DNA from 4 places in the Exiguobacterium sp. s150 genome. Region 4 is predicted to be linked to each of the others. Evidence: riboswitches for the same ligand, from Rfam matches in the RefSeq annotation. Region 4 holds a riboswitch; each other region holds the start of a gene.

Region 1 (4,495 bases), on a different contig from region 4:
ATCGTAACGAAGGCATCAAAGATCAGTTGCCGAACTTATCAGAAGACGAACAACTCGAGCTCCTCGCAAGCAATGGTATGCTTTTGAAGCGTCCGATTGTGACGGACGGGGAAAAAACGACGGTCGGATTTTCGGAAAAGTCGTTTACAGACGTTTGGGGCGAAGTGCTATAATACACGTGTGAGTCTAATTTATTTGAGGGGGAAGTTAGGATGAGCAAAGTACCTGCCAATTTACGTTATTCAAAAGAACACGAATGGGTTGAAGTGAACGGGAGCGTGGCCCGCATCGGGATCACGGACTTCGCACAGAGCGAACTCGGGGATATCGTCTTTGTCGAACTTCCTGAAGTCGGGGGCACGATTCTAATTGATGAGCCGTTCGGTTCGGTCGAATCGGTCAAGACGGTGTCGGAGCTTTACGCACCGGTCTCTGGTAAAATCACAGCGGTCAACGAGTCGCTCGCGGATTCGCCAGAACTCGTGAACGAAGCACCGTTCGAAGGCGCTTGGATGATTGAAGTCGAGTTGAACGACGCGTCAGACGTTGACAAGCTCATGACAGCCGAAGAATACGAAGCGATGATTCAAGGGTAAACAAAACCCGGTTTCTCTTCACGAGAAGCCGGGTTTTTTTCATTCGAAGTCGAGACGATAATGTTCCGGACGGATGAGCGGGGTCCGGTTGAACAGTTTGAAGAAGAAGACACCGAGCGCGATCGGGATGAGACCGAACAAGACGATGACGAGCATGACGTTGAAGAGCGCGAAACCGCCCGGCATCAAATGAAGCGCATTGATCGGTCCGATGAGCCCCGAGACACCGAATCCGGCACTGATCGGCGTGCCTTCGATTCGAAGGATACCGGCGAGCGCACCGAGAATGGCCGCGTTCGCGAGCACGGGGAGCATCATGATCGGACGACGGATGAAGTTCGCCATCTGAATCTTCGGTGAACCGAGGAAGTGGGCGATTGACGTGCCGGTCGCGTTCATCTGCCACCCGGCGATCGCGAGCCCGAAACCGGCGGCGACGACACCGAGATTGGCCGCCCCGGCCGCGACGCCCGATAGGCTGATCGCCGTGGCGATCCCGACCGTCGAAATCGGCGAGACGATGATGAGCGAGAACGCCATCGCGATCAAGATGCCCATGACGACCGGTTGTAGTTCCGTCATCGTCATGATGATCGTCCCGACGTACGTCGTGATCTGTGAGATATACGTGAGCAGGAACGCGCCGATGCCTCCGGCGACGACGATGACCGTCATCGGCAAAACGAGTACCGTGTACGTCTTTAAGCGTGGTGACAGTTGCATGACGAGATACGTCGCGAGGGCCGCCGTCACACCGGCCGTGATGACGTCACCGATGCCGGCCATGAGGAAGGTACCTTCCTCAATGCGGATGGCACCGCTCCCGACGTGTGTCGCGATGCCGATCGTCCCGGCCTCGAGCGCCGTGCGGCCGAACTGCATGGCGACGGCGACCCCGATAATGACCGGGAGGAGGCGCATCGCGATCGTCGTCGCGTCTAAGATGAACTGGAGCGACGGAAAATACGGCAAGATGGCTTTCGTCAATTCACCGAGCAATGCGCTCGGAATGAGGGCAATCAAAATGGCAAGGCTGAGTCCGTTCAATACGTTCATCAAGAACTGTTTTCCGGTAAGTCGTTCTTCCGTCATGTCTTCTTCACCTATCCTTCTCTTTTACTGTTATGTACAAAAGCATTAAAGTTATTGACCATACTATGCCTCTTTCAGACGCACGTCAACCAGAAAAATGGAAGTATTCAGAATTTTTTCAAATCGAGCACAACTTTTGAATGTCGGGGCGAAGCTTCTTATAATCAGGAGAGAGGTGAGAAATATGGTGACAGACGGATTGTTATATATATACGCCCCAATGTGTGGTACATGCGCCGTAGCTGAGCGGATGCTCACGGTCGTCGAGGCGGTCGATCCTAATTTAAAGATTGAAAAACGCGATGCGAACTTCATCCCAAACGAGCTGGAAGCGTATCAAGTGATGAGCGTCCCGGCGCTCCTGAAGCTTGAAAATGGCCAAGTGACCGATCGAATCTATGCGTTCCAAAACGTGCAACACGTGCTTTCCTTCGTCAAGTGACGGAGGAACATTAGAATAATCTGAAAATTTTAAATAATCAGTTGACACAGAAAGTTCACGAATGGTATATTCATTACAACATCTTACTTGAACACAAAAATAGGACGCGATTTACTCGCGATCAAGACGTTCAGGCATCGCCGAACCACCCGCTTACGCGATTTTGAAGTGGACCTTCCCTTCGATTGTCCCCCAAAAAAATCAAGCGAAGGAATACAGACCGCGTAGCCGTTCGGTACATGTCAGGATTGGGTGATTGACGAGTAACATCCCCCATATTAAGGATGAATGCTCTGATCGGGCAAAAGGGGTTCATCTATGGGTTGTCCTTCCTGTGACTCAAGGTGCTACGTTCTGTGTCGTCTTCGGACGGCACCTTTTTTTATTTTTTCGCATAAAATAGTTTGACATGAAAATAATATGTCGCTATGATAAGGCTAATCGAATATACAACACTCTTATCAAGAGAGGCTGAGGGACTGGCCCTATGACGCCCAGCAACCGCGGAGCAATCCGAAATGGTGCTAATTCCAGCAAGGTGTATACCTTGGAAGATGAGAGCAATCGTTGTCCGTACCGATAAAGTACGCACGTTTGCTCAAACGTGCGTACTTTTTTTGTTGTCAGGAGGGAAAGGGATTGATTCAACTACGCAATGTGGCCAAATGGTACGACACGAAAAACGGTCGAGTCCAGGCGGTCGATGATGTGTCGCTTACAATCGAAAGCGGCGAAATTTTTGGAATTATCGGATATTCAGGGGCAGGGAAGTCGACACTCATTCGACTCCTTAACCGGCTCGAGTCACCTTCGAGCGGCACGATCGAGGTGGCCGGGAGTGAATTGACGAAGCTTAGTCCAAAAGAGTTACGAGGGGTTCGCAAAAACGTCTCAATGGTGTTCCAACACTTCAATCTACTCTGGTCGCGCACGGTCGCTGAAAACATCAGCTTCCCGCTCGAACTTATCGGGGTACCGGCAAGCGAGCGGAAACGCCGCGTCACCGAACTCGTCGAACTTGTCGGGCTCGCCGGACGTGAAGACAGTTACCCATCACAACTATCGGGTGGTCAAAAGCAGCGAGTCGGGATTGCCCGTGCGCTCGCTACGAATCCAGAAGTGCTCCTCTGCGATGAAGCGACGAGCGCGCTCGACCCGAAGACGACCGACTCGATTCTCGAGTTACTCGTCGACATCAATAAAAAGCTCGGCTTGACGATTGTGCTCATCACGCACGAGATGCATGTCATCCAAAAGATTTGTCATCGCGTCGCGGTCATGGAAGCAGGGAAAGTCGTCGAGATCGGGCAAGTCGCCGACGTGTTCCAACATCCGGAACAACCGATCACAAAAGAGTTCGTCAAACAGATCGGCGCGGTCGACGACATGTCGCTCACGTTCGAGCATTTGAAGGCGCGCTATCCGAGTGGTCAAATCGTCAAGCTCAAGTTCTTGAACGAGACTGCCGAACAGCCGATTCTCTCAGACGTCTTGAAGACGCATGATATCGGCTTCAACATCATCGGCGGGAACGTGACGCAGTCACAAGTCGGCGCGCTCGGGACGCTATTTATTCAACTGATCGGAGAGCCGGCTGAAGTCGAGCGGGCCATCGCCTCAATCCGATCGCAGGCAGTGGAAGTGGAGGTGGAAAGCGATGTTTCCTAACGTAGACTGGGAGATCATGCTCGAGGAGACGTGGCAGACGATTTATATGACGCTCGTCGCCGGTGGCGCAACGTTCGCCTTCGGTCTCGCACTCGGGATCATTCTTTATGTGACGAACGAACCGCTCATGATGAAGAATCGGACGATTTACACCGTCGTCAGTGCGTTCGTCAACGTGTTCCGTTCAATCCCGTTCATTATTTTGATTATCTTGCTCATCCCGTTCACGAAGATCGTCGTCGGCACGATCCTCGGTTCGACGGCGGCACTTCCGGCGCTCATCATCGGGGCGGCCCCGTTCTATGCACGGATGGTCGAGCTCGCACTTCGTGAGATTGACCGCGGTGTCATCGAGGCGGCCGAGTCGATGGGAGCAACGAAATGGCAAATCATCTATAAAGTCTTGTTCCCAGAGGCGCTCCCGGCCATCGTGTCGGGAATCACGGTCACACTCGTCGCGATCGTCGGTTATACGGCGATGGCGGGCGTCGTCGGTGGCGGTGGTCTCGGTAACTTGGCGTTCCTTGACGGGTTCCAGCGTTCGCGGAACGACGTGACGTTCGTCGCGACCGTCCTCATCTTAGTCATCGTCTTCGTGATTCAATTCATCGGAGACCGACTTGTCACAAGAATCGATAAGCGCTCTGCTTAATCAAATAAAAAACATTTGGAGGGTTCACACATGAAATCATGGAAA
Region 2 (4,495 bases), on a different contig from region 4:
CCCCGGTCAATCGCATGATAAAACCCGATGACGTCGCCGTCCGTCTCACCGACGATGAACAACTGTTCTTTCGCTTCTTCACTCGAACTGATGGCGCGCACGATTTCCTCGAGCTGATACGCCCGTTCCATCACGCGCGCACGCGCGTTGTCCGCGTCGGTCGTCGCGAGCGCGATTTCTCGAATTAGAGCGGCATCTTCCGGCACGGCTTCCCTCATCTTCATGACAGCTCCCCCTTTTGGCCAATCTAGTACTATCATTCCCCATCCCGCCAAAAATATCCTGCCCCTTCATTACTTTTTCATGACGAAATGAGCGAACGGGTTATGTTCCAATTTGACACGGGTATAAAGGTACCAATGCCAACTTACAGAAAAGGAGTGTTTTTATGCAACCACCATTGCAACACGACTCGCATGCTACACAAGCGAACAACCCGAACCGTCAATTCGACCATGAGTCGTCGAACGGTCCAAAAATCAACGTCGTCACCGGCATGTTGCTCGGTGCCCTCGTCGGCGGGCTCCTCGCCCTCCTCAGCTCATCAAACCGAGAGAACACGAAACAGTCATTCTCGAGTGCGAAAGCTTCTGTCGGCGGACTCGTCGAGACGGTGAAAGAAGATCCGGCCGGTAAGGCCTCACAAGTCATCGATCAAGTGAAGGCGGCCTCAGGCATCATCCAAGAAGTCGCGACAGACGTCCAAAACGTCTACGAAAAAGTGGCCGGCGAAGCCGACACGGTCAAACAAGACGTCAATAAAGTCGTCGAGACGGCCCAAGAGGCGAAATCGGATTTACAATCGATCGGCGAGAAAGTCGTCGAGGCGAAAGATACCGCGTTAGGACAAGGACACGAGTCGACTGACCATAAGCCACAGGCATAACAAAAACGACCTTTCGCGTGAAAGGTCGTTTTTCTTTGATTACGCGAAGCGTTTCGCGCCTTCTTCTAGTACTGCTGCTTTGTCCGTTTGCTCCCATGGGAGTTCCACGTCCGTGCGACCGAAGTGGCCGTATGCTGCTGTCTGCTTGTAAATCGGGCGGCGAAGGTCGAGCATCTTGATGATGCCGGCCGGGCGGAGGTCGAAGTTCTCACGGATGAGTTCTACGATCTCGGTCTCGCTCAATTTACCAGTGCCGAACGTATCGACCGCGATCGATACCGGGTGTGCGACACCGATTGCGTATGCAAGTTGAACTTCTGCTTTGTCCGCGAGGCCAGCTGCGACGATGTTCTTCGCCACGTAACGAGCCGCGTATGCTGCAGAGCGGTCAACTTTCGTAGGATCTTTACCAGAAAACGCGCCGCCACCGTGACGTGCGTATCCACCGTACGTGTCGACGATAATCTTACGTCCTGTGAGACCTGCATCACCTTGTGGTCCACCGATAACGAAACGGCCAGTCGGGTTGATGAAGTATTTCGTCTCCGCATCGATTAGTTCAGTCGGGATGACCGCGTCGATGACATGTGCTTTAAGATCTGCTTGAATTTGCTCGAGCGTGATGTCTTCAGCGTGTTGTGTCGAGATAACGATTGTGTCGATACGAACCGGGTTGTTCGCTTCGTCGTACTCGACCGTCACTTGCGTCTTCCCGTCCGGACGGAGGTAAGGGAGCGTGCCGTTTTTGCGGACTTCCGCCAAACGACGTGACAATTTGTGTGCGAGCGAGATTGGAAGCGGCATGAGTTCAGGCGTTTCTTTCGTTGCATAACCGAACATGAGACCTTGGTCCCCTGCACCGATTGCATCGAGTTCTTCTTCAGTCATTTGACCTTCACGTGCTTCGAGCGCTTGGTCAACACCTTGGGCGATATCGACTGACTGCTCGTCGATTGACGTCAAGACAGCACATGTCTCGGCATCAAAGCCGTATTTCGCGCGTGTATAACCGATCTCACGGACCGTTTCACGGACGACTTTCGGGATATCGACGTATGTCGATGTCGTGATTTCACCAGCTACGAGCACGAGACCTGTCGTGACAGACGTCTCAGCCGCAACGCGGGCGTTTGGATCTTCTGCTAAAATCGCGTCCAAAATCGAGTCTGAGATTTGGTCACAAATTTTATCCGGGTGTCCTTCAGTGACGGACTCCGAAGTGAAAAGTCGACGGTTCAAGTTTGACATTTCAAAAAACCTCCTATAATAAGGGTGATGTGTGGACGGTACTCGTTCCCCTTACGCGTTGCTTTGGGACGGTAATGAAAAAAACCTTTCGCCACGTTCAATGGGAAAGGTTGAATCGTTCTTCCTTACCCTCTTATCGTTCGAAGCTTACGCTTCGCTTCAGGATAGCACCTTTTCCGACAACATTACATTCGGACGGTTGCTGGGCTTCGTAGGGCCTTGTTCCCTCCACCGCTCAGAATAAGAGTATCCGTTACGAACACCATCATATAAATGACGTACCGTTCTGTCAAGCGTATCGACCGAATTCGTAAAACTTTTCACGAACGGGCAAATAGTTATGTTTGTGAAATAACAAACATTTTTATGACGGTTTCCGATTTTGTTCTATGACCTGGTACAGAATATGTTAGAATGACAATGTAAGAAAGCGCTTACTTGTCAAAGTGAAGAAACGCTTGTTTTTAATTAGTGTGTCACATATAATAAAAACGTCATACTAATTAACTGCGGAAGTATGCGGATTTCATCCACATCTATTTAGGGGAAAGGTGGGATTCGGGATGGCGACAACGCTCCTGAAAATCGAAGAATTAATTAACGGTGCCGACGTGAAACGGAACTTGACGGTTCCAGAATTGGTGGAAGAAGCCATTCAAAACGGGGAAGGTGTGCTGACGAAAGACGGGGCTTTATCTGTCAGTACAGGCAAATTCACAGGCCGGTCACCAAAAGACAAATTCGTCGTGCAAGATGAAGTCAGCAATCACTTAGTCGACTGGGGACCGGTCAACCAACCGATCGCCGAAGAGAAGTTCACAGCGTTGCTCGATAAGGTGCTCACCCATCTTGAGCAAAAACAAAAGCTCTACTATCTTGAAGCGTCAGCAGGTGCGGATGAGCATTACACGCTTCCGGTTCGCGCCATCACAGAATATGCATGGCACAGCTTGTTCGCGAAGCAACTGTTCCTTCGTGAATGGCCGACAAAAGGTGCGTTCGACCCGTTCACGGTCATCTATGCACCGAGCTATAAGGCAAATCCGGCTGTCGACGGCACGAACTCCGAGACGTTCATTCTCGTCTCATTCGCCAAACGTACGATTCTGATCGGGGGAACAGAGTACGGTGGTGAAATCAAGAAATCAATCTTCTCTGTCATGAACTTCCTGCTCCCGGAGCAACACGTCCTCTCGATGCACTGTTCGGCAAACGTCAACGACGCCAACGAGACCGCACTCTTCTTCGGGCTATCGGGAACCGGGAAGACGACGTTATCGGCCGACCCAGAACGTCACTTGATTGGTGATGATGAGCACGGCTGGTCTCCAGACGGCGTGTTTAACATTGAAGGTGGCTGCTATGCGAAGACGATCAACTTGTCGCGTGAGAACGAGCCGCAAATCTATGACGCGATCCGTTTCGGATCTTTAATCGAGAACGTCGTCTTGAATGATGACCGTTCACCTGATTACAAAAACATTTCCTTGACGGAAAACACGCGAGCCGCCTATCCGATCGATTTCATTGATAACGCCATGCTCCCATCACGCGCCGGACATCCGAACACGATCGTGTTCTTGACGGCTGACGCGTACGGTGTATTACCGCCAATCAGCAAATTGACGAAAGAGCAGGCGATGTATCACTTCTTGTCTGGTTACACGTCGAAACTGGCTGGTACGGAGCGCGGTGTGACCGAGCCGCAAGCGACGTTCTCGACTTGCTTCGGGTCTCCGTTCTTGCCACTCGCACCAGAACGCTACGCTGATATGCTCGGCACGTTGATCGAGAAGCACGACGTCGACGTCTATCTCGTCAACACAGGCTGGACGGGCGGCGTATACGGCGAAGGGTCGCGGATGAAGCTCGCTTACACGCGCGCGATGGTGAACGCGGCCGTCAACGGAGAACTCCGTGACGTCGAGACGATCCGCCACGACATCTTCAATGTCGACATCCCAGTCGACATCAAAGGTGTGCCACGCGACGTCCTCAACCCGCGTGACACATGGAAAGATTCAGCGAAGTACGACGCCGAGGCGCGCGCGCTCGCGATCAAGTTCCAAGATAACTTCAAACGGTTCACGAAAGCGAACGAGTCGGTCATCGCGGCCGGACCGATCGTCTTCTAAATTAAAGAAAGGGCTAGTGCACATGTGGCACTAGCCCTGTTTCGTTTGCTTCAGCATCCAATCCATCGCCCGCTCCGTCGTCTCCCACTTGTCCCAAAACGGCAATTGGTGCGCGAACGGGACGACCCAAAGCTCGGCCTGTGCGCCGAGCTTTTCGGCGACAGCCGTCGCATGGCGGAGCCGGACTTGCTCATCGTCCGTCCCATGAATCAACAGCGTCGGCGCG
Region 3 (4,495 bases), on a different contig from region 4:
AACTGTTGGAGCGTCGTCTCCCTCATCACTGCTGCCACGAGGAACGGGATCTCGTCCGTCGAAAGACCGAGCGCCTCGAGCGTCGTCGGGGCCTCAACCGTTTCGAGCCATGCCCGAAGCCGAGCCACGTCTTCCGAGCCGCGTAGCGATTCTTGGACGAGCAACCCGAAGCCGACCTTGTCCCCGTGCAGGAACGGATGCGTCGTCTCGAACTGACTGAGCGCGTTATGGACGGCGTGCGCGACGGCGACCCGTGTCCCGGCGTCGCCGAACCCACCGACCGCCCCACCGATGGCGAGAACGTGGTCGACCGCATAACGCGTCCCTTCCCCATACGAGCGGAAGGCGGTCTCGGTCAATTCGAGCTCGAGTAGGCGATGACATTGCTTGGAGAGCGCGAGTCCGGCATCGACGCCGGCATCGGTCGAGGCGTCCCCGCTCAAATAGCGGGCCTCATAAAACTTCGCGACCGTGTCGATGACGCCGGCTCGATAATAATCATACGGCGATGATGCGATGACCCGGGCGTCGACGATGACACGTTCGATGACGACCCGGAAGACGTCATAGCGGTCGTAGCTCCCGTCGTCGCGATAGACGACGCTGAGCGGGGTGAACGCCGCACAGTTGGAGGCGAGCGTCGGGATGACGATGAGCGGGACGCCGTTCCGTACGGCGACGAGTTTGGCCGTGTCGACGAGCTTGCCGCCACCGACGGCGATGAGGACGTCCGCCCCGTCGAGGTCGACGCGGTCCGCCTCACGATCCGTGCACTCTCCTCGGAACGTCGTTACCGGATAGGTTTGAATCGAAGGGAGTAACCGTTCGACGGTCGGGTAGCCGTTTTGCCCGCGCAACACGTGGACCGAACGAGCGCCGATTAGTTCGTCGAGACGATCGAGCGCGTCAGCGGCGTGATCATACTCGAGCACGGCTTGACGGATCACGCCCGCACCTCTTCATAGGCGGCGAACAGCCGCTCGATTCGCTCGACGGCCTCGTCAATCTTCGGCTCCGGGGAGACGAGTCCGAAACGCACGTAGCGCTCCCCTTCGGTGCCGAAGAAATAGCCCGGTGTCACGGCCACGCCTGCCTCATGAAGCAGCTTTTTGGCGAACGAGGCGGAATCGCCTTCCGGCACTCTCGCCCAGACGAAGAACGAGCCTTTCGGGGCCGTCACCTCCCAGCCGGCTTGGCGCAGGCCGTCCACCAATCGGTCGCGCCGCGTCTCATACAGACGGGACAAGTCATCTCGAATCGACTTCGGTGACTCGAGTGCGGCGACGGCCGCTTCTTGAATCGCGGAGAAGACGCTGACATGGACGTGGTCTTGATACGTGTTGATCGCCTCGATGATGTCTTTGTTGCCGACGGCGAAGGCGACGCGCCAGCCGGACATGTTGAACGCCTTCGACATCGTGTACACTTCGATGCCGACCTCTTTCGCCCCGTCGGCTTGAAGGAAGCTCGGCGACACGTGCCCGTCAAAGCCGATGCTGCCATAGGCGAAGTCGTGGACGACCATCAATTCCTGCTCTCGGGCGAAACGGACCGTGTCCTCGAAGAATTGTGGCGTCGCGACGGCGCCGGTCGGATTGCTCGGATAGTTCAAATACATGAGCCGCGCCCCGTGCGTATCGAGCGTCTTGTAATTCGGTAGAAAATCGTTGGCTTCTGTCAGGACGAGGTCATGCACGACCGAACCGGCCAGCCGTGCGCCCGATATATAATCCGGATAGCCCGGATTCGGGAGCAAGATGCCTTCCCCCGGTTCAAGGACACATTGTGGGAGCGTGATCAGCCCCGATTTCGACCCGATTAAAATCGCGACTTCCGTCTCGGCATCGACGTCGACTCCATACTCGTCCAAGTAGAACGTCGACACCGCCTGTTTCAATCGGCTTTGCCCACGGAACGGGCCGTACTGATGGGTCTCCGGGTTCGCGAGCGCCGTCTCGAGCGCCTCGCAGATCGGTTTCGGCGTCGGCAAGTCCGGCGTGCCTTGCCCGAGCCGGATGATATCGGCCCCGGCCTGTTCGAGCGCGGCCACTTCTTTCGCGAGCCCGACGAAGTGCTGTGGGGGTAAAGTCTTAAGTAAGTTTGAACGTCTGTCTGCCATGGATGGTCCTCCTATGCAAAAAACACCCCTTTCCGAGGAAAGGGGTGTCGAGATACAGACGTATTCAAACAACCACCTTCCCATCTCTCAAGGTTACCTTGCTGGAATTAGCACAGTATTGAAACAATCTGTTGCTGAAGCTTCATCGGGCCAGTCCCTCCGCTTCTCTTGATAGAAAGTGTTTATATGCGATTTATGTGTAATATGTCCTTAAGTAAACCAAACGTTCCCATTGCTGTCAATCCTTATTTTGAAAAATGACGAAGTGCGCTTGAAACCCTGAAAAAAAACGGTCATAGTAAAAGAAGAACGTTATTCTGAAAAAAATGTAGGGTAAGGGGTTGGACTCGTGGAGCTAAACCGGCAATTGATTTGGAAACTAACAGTGATCGGCCTGATTTTACTCGTCTTATGGCGGGTCATCAGCGAACCGGACACGATTTCACGCGTGTTGCAGTATACGTTTCAACTATTGACCCCCGTCATCATGGGGATCGCGATCGCCCTCTTGTTGAACACGGTGCTGTCGTATATGGAGGAGCGATTCTCGTTGAAACGATACCAAGGCCTCTTAATCGTCTACGTGACGTTCATCGGGCTGCTCGTCATCTCGGCCATGACGCTGTTCCCACGCATCTATTCGAGCGTCGCCTCGCTCATCGAGGAGTTGCCGTTTTATATCCGGCAACTTGACGGCTTCGTCGGTCAGTTGAATGCGTTTTTGCAAGATTACAATGAGACGATCGCCCAGACGATCGACTTCAAGCGGTTCGAGGAGCGTTACTCGGGCTGGGTCCAGACGGCCGTGTTGTCGTCGGTCAGTTACGTCTCGAGCTTCACGATGACGCTCATCAACTTCTTGATTGGGATTGTCATCTCCATCTATCTATTGAAAGACAAAGAAGTGTTCGCCCGGATGTTCAAACGTCTGTTGTATGCGCTGTTCCCTGTCGCCACGGCGAAGACGACGATTGACATCTTCCAGGAGATGGATTACATCTTCAAACGTTACATCATCGGCAAATCGCTCGACTGTCTCATCATCGGTGTGATGGCCGTCATCGGTCTACTCATCATCGGGGCACCGTACGCCCTCTTGCTCGGGGTCATCATCGGAATCTTAAACTTCATCCCGTATGTCGGGCCGCTCCTCGGGATGATTCCGGCGTTCATCATCACGTACTTTTACGACCCGTTCACGGCCGTCCTCGTCCTCGTGTTCATCTTCCTGTTGCAACAGTTCGATGGATTGTGGCTCGGACCTAAAATTCTCGGCGACAGCGTCGGGATCACGCCGTTTTGGGTCATCACGTCGATCATCATCGGCGGCAGCCTCTTCGGCCTCGTCGGCATGTTCATCAGCGTTCCTGTCACGGCGATGATTCAAGTCATCCTGTCACGTCTCATCGACTATCGATTGTCACGAAAGAATTTGAACGAACTGCTCTAAAATAAGTTGACACATTCAAACAATCTGTCATACAGTTTAGCTGTAGACAACTATTAGAAAGGAGGCTGCCCCATGTCAGTCATGAACGGACTACAGACGAAACTTCATACTGACAGACAGGCGCCTTGACTTTCGTGATAATCGAACGGTTCCGCCTGTCTTTCGAGGCATGCGTAGACAAAGGGACGAGTATGCCTCCGTGCATGCTTCGTCCCTTTTTATTTTCTAAGAAACAGGTGAACCCGTATGTATCAATCACTCAAGCGGCTCGACCGCAACATTTGGATCCGTTTCCTCGGCGAGACGATCACCGGCGTCATGATGTTCATGATTGCCCCGTTCCTCGTCCTCTATTATAGTGACAAGCTCGACAGTTACGTCCAGGTCGGGGTCATCCTCGCGACCGGACCGATCATGGCGCTCATCGGCTCGGTCGTCGGCGGGCGTCTCGCCGACCTTTACGGACGTAATCCCGTCATGATGACGGCCATCGTCGGGGATGCGCTCGCACTCGTCGGCTTCGCCTTCGCCGATACGTTCTGGCCGCTCCTGCTCTTGAACGCGATGCTCGGCTTGACGAATTCGTTGTTCCATCCGGCCGCGAGCGCCATGGTCGCGGACGTGACCGAGCCGGAGCAGTTGAACGAGGCGTTCGGCCTACTCCGGATGGGGCACAACATCGGGGCCGCGTTCGGACCGCTCCTCGGCAGTGCCGTCCTCTTTCTCGACCGCCAGTATATCTTTTTCGCGGCGGCGGTCGTGTTCGGGCTCTACTCGCTCGTCCTAGCCAAGTTCATCCGTGAGACGTTGCCCGAGACGACCGAACACGAGACGTTGTCGAACCAAGACGTGTTGCGCATCTTCGCCCAGGACCGGGTCTTCCTTGTCTTCATCTTTGCCGGCATCTTCATCTCGATGGGGTTCGC
Region 4 (4,495 bases):
TGTTCACCGGAACCGAGATGAGATCGCCTGGGTTCAGTTCGATGTTGAAGTAGCCACGCTCGGCGTCATCGATTGCGAAGATACCGTGGCCGCTGACGATGAAGCGAACTTCGTCGTCCGTGTGGTGGTGTTCTTTTTGGAAGTTGACGAGTAATTCGTCCAAGTTCGGCGTCGCATCCGAAAGCGAGATGACGTCGGCCGTCTCATAGCCACGGCGTTCCGATACATCTTTAATCTCGTCACGGAACGTCGCGAGAATCGCCTGTTTGTCCTCGTCCGTCAACTGGTAGTTCTCTTGCAGGTTTACTGGGAGCTTGTTGATGTCCCACTGTTCATATAGAATGCCGCGTGACTCTAAAAAGGCGCTCACTTCAGTTTGGTCGACGTAACGTTCTTCGGTTTGTTGGAAATAGATTGTAGCCATGGATGGTTCCTCCTTATGAATGCACGCCTAAGGCGCGTAGTTTTAACGTGTAGCTGAATAAAAACTCATATGCTTCTAAATAGCGTTTCGTCGCCGCCGGTGTCTCGCCCCAGACGGTGATGCCGTGGTTGCGGATGAGGACGGCACCGGCGCTTGAACGGACATGAGGGGCGAACGCCGCGGCAAGCGTCGGGATGTCGGCATGGTTGTCGATGATCGGGACACGGACGATAGCATCTTCTTCCCAATAATCGAGCGCCTTGATGATCTCTTGACCGGTGAAGACGACCTCGCCTCGAGCGGCATAAAGCTCGGAGATGACGTTGTTGTCAATCGTATGGACATGGAGCGAGCACGTTGCTTCGGTCCGGTTGAACACCTCCAGGTGGAGCAACGTCTCAGCGGACGGTTTTCCTGTCTGTTCGCCGATCAAGCGTCCGAAAGCATCGACGAGGACGAAGTCGTCCGGTGTTCGTTTTCGCTTGTCACGTCCGCTCGCAGTGACTAAAAAGGTGAGCGGGTCATCTTCGACGCGAATCGCCAAATTCCCACTCGTTCCGGGGAACCAGTCGCGGGCGGCGAGCTCATCTTTAATGTCGGCTAGTTCGAGCCAACGGGCGGTCACACTCATACGGTCACCTCCTGCAGATGATGGGTGATGTCATGGAACGTCTCGAACGGGGCGAATGGGATGCCTTCCGCCTCGCAGAGCGTGATGAGTTGTCCACGGGCATAGACGAAGTCCGCCCGTTTCGCAATCTCGAAATCGGTCACCGAATCCCCGATGACGATCAACCGGTCATTGGAATCGACGATGCGGCGGGCGATCGTCGGTTTACAGCAACCGCAATCGTTCGTGCACTGGTCGTCACACGCGTGTGGCCACGCGACGGTCACGGTCTCACCCGAGAAGTCGGCGACGTTACAGAAAATATGTTCGGAATCGACAAGGCCGTCTAAAATTGGTTGAACGAAGAAGTCCATCCCGCCGCTGACGACGTCAAAGTGCCATCCGTTTTGACGCACGTCGGCCAAAAAGGCAGTAAACCCAGGGCGTAACGCGATACGTTCCACCAAATAGTCTCGATATGCGGTACGTTCGCTACTTGGCAACAAGTCGAACAGTTGGCCGACGCCGGAGCGAATCGAGATGTCTTGGGCGAGGATCGCGTCTTTCAGCTCGATCCATTCGGGAGGGGCGAACGCCTTCATCAAGGCGATGATGTTGTCCTCGGCTGTGATGGTCCCGTCGAAATCGCAGAGGATATGGACCGTCATCGCGTCGTCCACGCTTTCAATGCCGTCTCGAGCTCGGTCGTCTGGCCGTCTCGTTGTCCGAGGACGTGCGCGATGGCCTGTTTGAACGCCCGGGCCCCGGCTGCGGCGCCGTCTGGGTGTCCGTGGATGCCACCACCGGCATTGATGACGACATCGGTTCCGAAATCACGGATGATGTCGGGAACGAGCCCTGGATGAATCCCGGCTGACGGGACCGGGAGAATCGCTTTTCTTTCGCTCGGTTCCGCGCTTACATCGCGGATGAGGAGCGCCTCGTCACGCGGCGTCGCGAGCGATCCGTACGGCGATGGAAAGAGCGTCAAGTCGGCACCGGCGAGTCGAGGAAGCTTCCCGAGTAGGAGTGCATGGCTGATTGAACCGGTCAAGGCGCCGGCGAACGCCGGGTGCGCTAAAATCGGCACGTTCACGTCCGGGTCTTTCGCCAGCTCACGCAAGGTATCGAGCCCGTATGTATAGACGTTGAAGAGGAGGGCCGTTGCCCCAGCGTCAATCAACCGTAGCGCTTGGTCACGTAACGTGAACACCGGTCCGCTTAGCGTGACGGCGTACAGGGCACGTTTTCCGGTCGCCTCGTAATGCTCGTCTAAGACGGTGCGGCCGATCTGCGCCCGCTCAAGTGAAGGGGTGAGCGGATTGTCATATAAAATCTCGTCGTCTTTGACGATATCGATGCCCCCGTCGAGCTGGTCACGGAGCTGTGCTTCTAAAAAGGTCAAGTCTCGGCCGATGACCCCTTTGAAGATGCTCATGACGAGTGGCCGGTCGTAGACGCCGAGTAGCTGACGGACGCCTTCTGTCCCGAACTTGGCGCCGGGAAACGTGTCGCGCAACGCTTCAGGTAAATCGAGGTCGACGAGCCGGACCGAGTCGTCGAGTGATAGCTTTCCGAACGTCGTCGTCAAGATGGATGAGAAGTCCGCACTGACGTTATGGAGCGGGTAGCGGATTTTGAAGCGGCTCGTCGTTTCCGTATGTGACGTCGAGACGACTTCGGCGCGATACGCTTGTAACTGTGCTTGTTCTAGGTGTGGTAAGTCCGTCCACGTGCCGACGGTCAACTCGAGCGCGATTTTCGCGGCGAGGTCGGCCACGCGGTCCGTACGGTTAATTTCATAAGTGGCGATGATGCCCATGTTCGTTCCTCCTTCCGGTCAAACAAAAAATGACCCCATGCCGAGGCAAGAGGTCATCATAAAAAATGAACTCTTATCTCTCAGCGTCTGCTGCAAGAATTAGCACCGTGCCCAATCGGGTCGGTTGCTGCGACATCATCGGGCTTGTCCCTCCGTCTGCTCTTGATAAGAATATGATTTGAAGTTGTGAAATTTAATTGAATTTTTGCACAGAATCGTCACAGCGTCAATTCCTTTTTTGAAAATTTTTTATTTTAGAAATTTGTTTCCATATATGCAAACAAAAAGTGACTCGATGCTCAAAAAAACAGCGTTGACAACCAGGGCGTCGACTCCGTAATATTCAGCTCATAGTCACACAAATCGAATAACACACTCTTATCGCGAGTTGGCAGAGGGAATTGGCCCGATGACGCCGCAGCAACCGACCAGTACGGCACGGTGCTACATCCACCAGACGAATGTCTGAAAGATGAGAGGAACAACCAATCTGGCTGTGCCTCTTTCTCGCGGAGAAAGGGGCTTTTTTTGTGGAAATCATCGAAAGGGGAAATAGACATGGCATATCAACCATTTACTGAACAGACGGTCGTCGATCACGTCCGGGCACTCGGACTGATTGAAGAAGGAGGGATCGCCCAATGCGATGAGATTGGGGACGGAAACTTGAACCTCGTCTTCCGCATCCGTCAAGGCGAACAGCGTCTTATCGTCAAACAAGCGCTCCCGTATGCGAAAGTCGTCGGGGAAAGTTGGCCGCTCACGCTTGAACGGGCCTGGATCGAGCAGCTCGCGTTGCGTCAGTTCGCAGAAGTCGTGCCACGTTTCGTGCCGAACGTGCTCGGGAGCGACCGGACGCTCGCGTACACGATTTTAGAGGACTTGTCCGATTATGAAATCGTCCGCACCGGTTACCTCGAAGGGAAGACGTATCCTGAACTGGCCCGTCACGTCGGTGAATTTTTAGGCGAGACGTTGTTCGCCACGTCCGACTACGCGGCCGGTCCAATCGAGAAGAAGCGGAAGGAACGGGAGTATTACAACCCGGAGCTGTGCGACATCACGGAAAAGCTCATTTTCACCGATCCGTATAAAGACACCGAGTCGAACAATATCGAGGCGGCGCTGCGTCCTGACGTCGAACGCCTCTGGCATGACAAGGCGCTCAAAGTCGAGGTGGCGAAACTGAAAGTCGGATTCGTCACGAAACATGACGCCTTGCTTCATGGCGACTTACATACAGGAAGCATCTTTGCGACGACGCAGGAGACGAAAATCATCGATCCGGAGTTCGCATTCTACGGACCGTTCGGCTTCGACGTCGGACAGATTATCGCGCATTTGACGCTCTCCACGTTCCACGATCCGCTCAAGCGATTCGAACGGTTCACGGACGTCCTCACGGTGTGGGAGACGTTTGAGAAGACGTTCCGCCACAACTTCACGAACGCCGTCGAGCCGTTCGACACGGAAGGATATGTCGACGACTTGTTACAAACGATTTTCGCCGACACGGTCGGCTATGCCGGTTGCGAACTCATCCGCCGCGCCATCGGCCTCGCCGGCGTCGCAGACCTTGAGACGTTACCCGAAACGACACGTCTCGAGCGGAAACGCGATGCGCTCGCGCTCGGTACGG

Evidence for each region. Region 4 has a riboswitch for S-adenosylmethionine ahead of KNP76_RS07245 (2,3-diketo-5-methylthiopentyl-1-phosphate enolase). Riboswitches for the same ligand answer to the same signal wherever they lie in the genome.
Region 1: linked by a shared signal. The riboswitch ahead of KNP76_RS02370 (methionine ABC transporter ATP-binding protein) and the one ahead of KNP76_RS07245 (2,3-diketo-5-methylthiopentyl-1-phosphate enolase) in region 4 are both predicted to bind S-adenosylmethionine.
Region 2: linked by a shared signal. The riboswitch ahead of metK (methionine adenosyltransferase) and the one ahead of KNP76_RS07245 (2,3-diketo-5-methylthiopentyl-1-phosphate enolase) in region 4 are both predicted to bind S-adenosylmethionine.
Region 3: linked by a shared signal. The riboswitch ahead of KNP76_RS14405 (aminotransferase class I/II-fold pyridoxal phosphate-dependent enzyme) and the one ahead of KNP76_RS07245 (2,3-diketo-5-methylthiopentyl-1-phosphate enolase) in region 4 are both predicted to bind S-adenosylmethionine.

What each region holds. Positions count from the first base shown of each region.
Region 1 covers NZ_JACSMC010000002.1:149,992-154,486, forward strand. Annotated here, with positions in the region: gene KNP76_RS02350 (arsenate reductase family protein) at 1-173, shown strand, start outside; gene gcvH (glycine cleavage system protein GcvH) at 213-596, shown strand; gene KNP76_RS02360 (PTS sugar transporter subunit IIC) at 636-1,688, opposite strand; gene KNP76_RS02365 (thioredoxin family protein) at 1,873-2,130, shown strand; SAM riboswitch class I at 2,586-2,691, shown strand; gene KNP76_RS02370 (methionine ABC transporter ATP-binding protein) at 2,770-3,798, shown strand; gene KNP76_RS02375 (methionine ABC transporter permease) at 3,788-4,450, shown strand; gene KNP76_RS02380 (MetQ/NlpA family ABC transporter substrate-binding protein) at 4,481-4,495, shown strand, end outside.
Region 2 covers NZ_JACSMC010000002.1:220,716-225,210, reverse strand. Annotated here, with positions in the region: gene KNP76_RS02715 (GNAT family N-acetyltransferase) at 1-224, opposite strand, end outside; gene KNP76_RS02710 (hypothetical protein) at 389-886, shown strand; gene metK (methionine adenosyltransferase) at 926-2,134, opposite strand; SAM riboswitch class I at 2,265-2,381, opposite strand; gene pckA (phosphoenolpyruvate carboxykinase (ATP)) at 2,698-4,269, shown strand; gene KNP76_RS02695 (alpha/beta hydrolase family protein) at 4,300-4,495, opposite strand, start outside.
Region 3 covers NZ_JACSMC010000042.1:11,616-16,110, reverse strand. Annotated here, with positions in the region: gene KNP76_RS14410 (iron-containing alcohol dehydrogenase family protein) at 1-947, opposite strand, end outside; gene KNP76_RS14405 (aminotransferase class I/II-fold pyridoxal phosphate-dependent enzyme) at 944-2,119, opposite strand; SAM riboswitch class I at 2,197-2,297, opposite strand; gene KNP76_RS14400 (AI-2E family transporter) at 2,469-3,569, shown strand; gene KNP76_RS14395 (MDR family MFS transporter) at 3,816-4,495, shown strand, end outside.
Region 4 covers NZ_JACSMC010000011.1:1,208-5,702, reverse strand. Annotated here, with positions in the region: gene KNP76_RS07260 (1,2-dihydroxy-3-keto-5-methylthiopentene dioxygenase) at 1-424, opposite strand, end outside; gene KNP76_RS07255 (methylthioribulose 1-phosphate dehydratase) at 438-1,055, opposite strand; gene KNP76_RS07250 (2-hydroxy-3-keto-5-methylthiopentenyl-1-phosphate phosphatase) at 1,052-1,702, opposite strand; gene KNP76_RS07245 (2,3-diketo-5-methylthiopentyl-1-phosphate enolase) at 1,699-2,856, opposite strand; SAM riboswitch class I at 2,927-3,028, opposite strand; SAM riboswitch class I at 3,232-3,335, shown strand; gene mtnK (S-methyl-5-thioribose kinase) at 3,415-4,495, shown strand, end outside.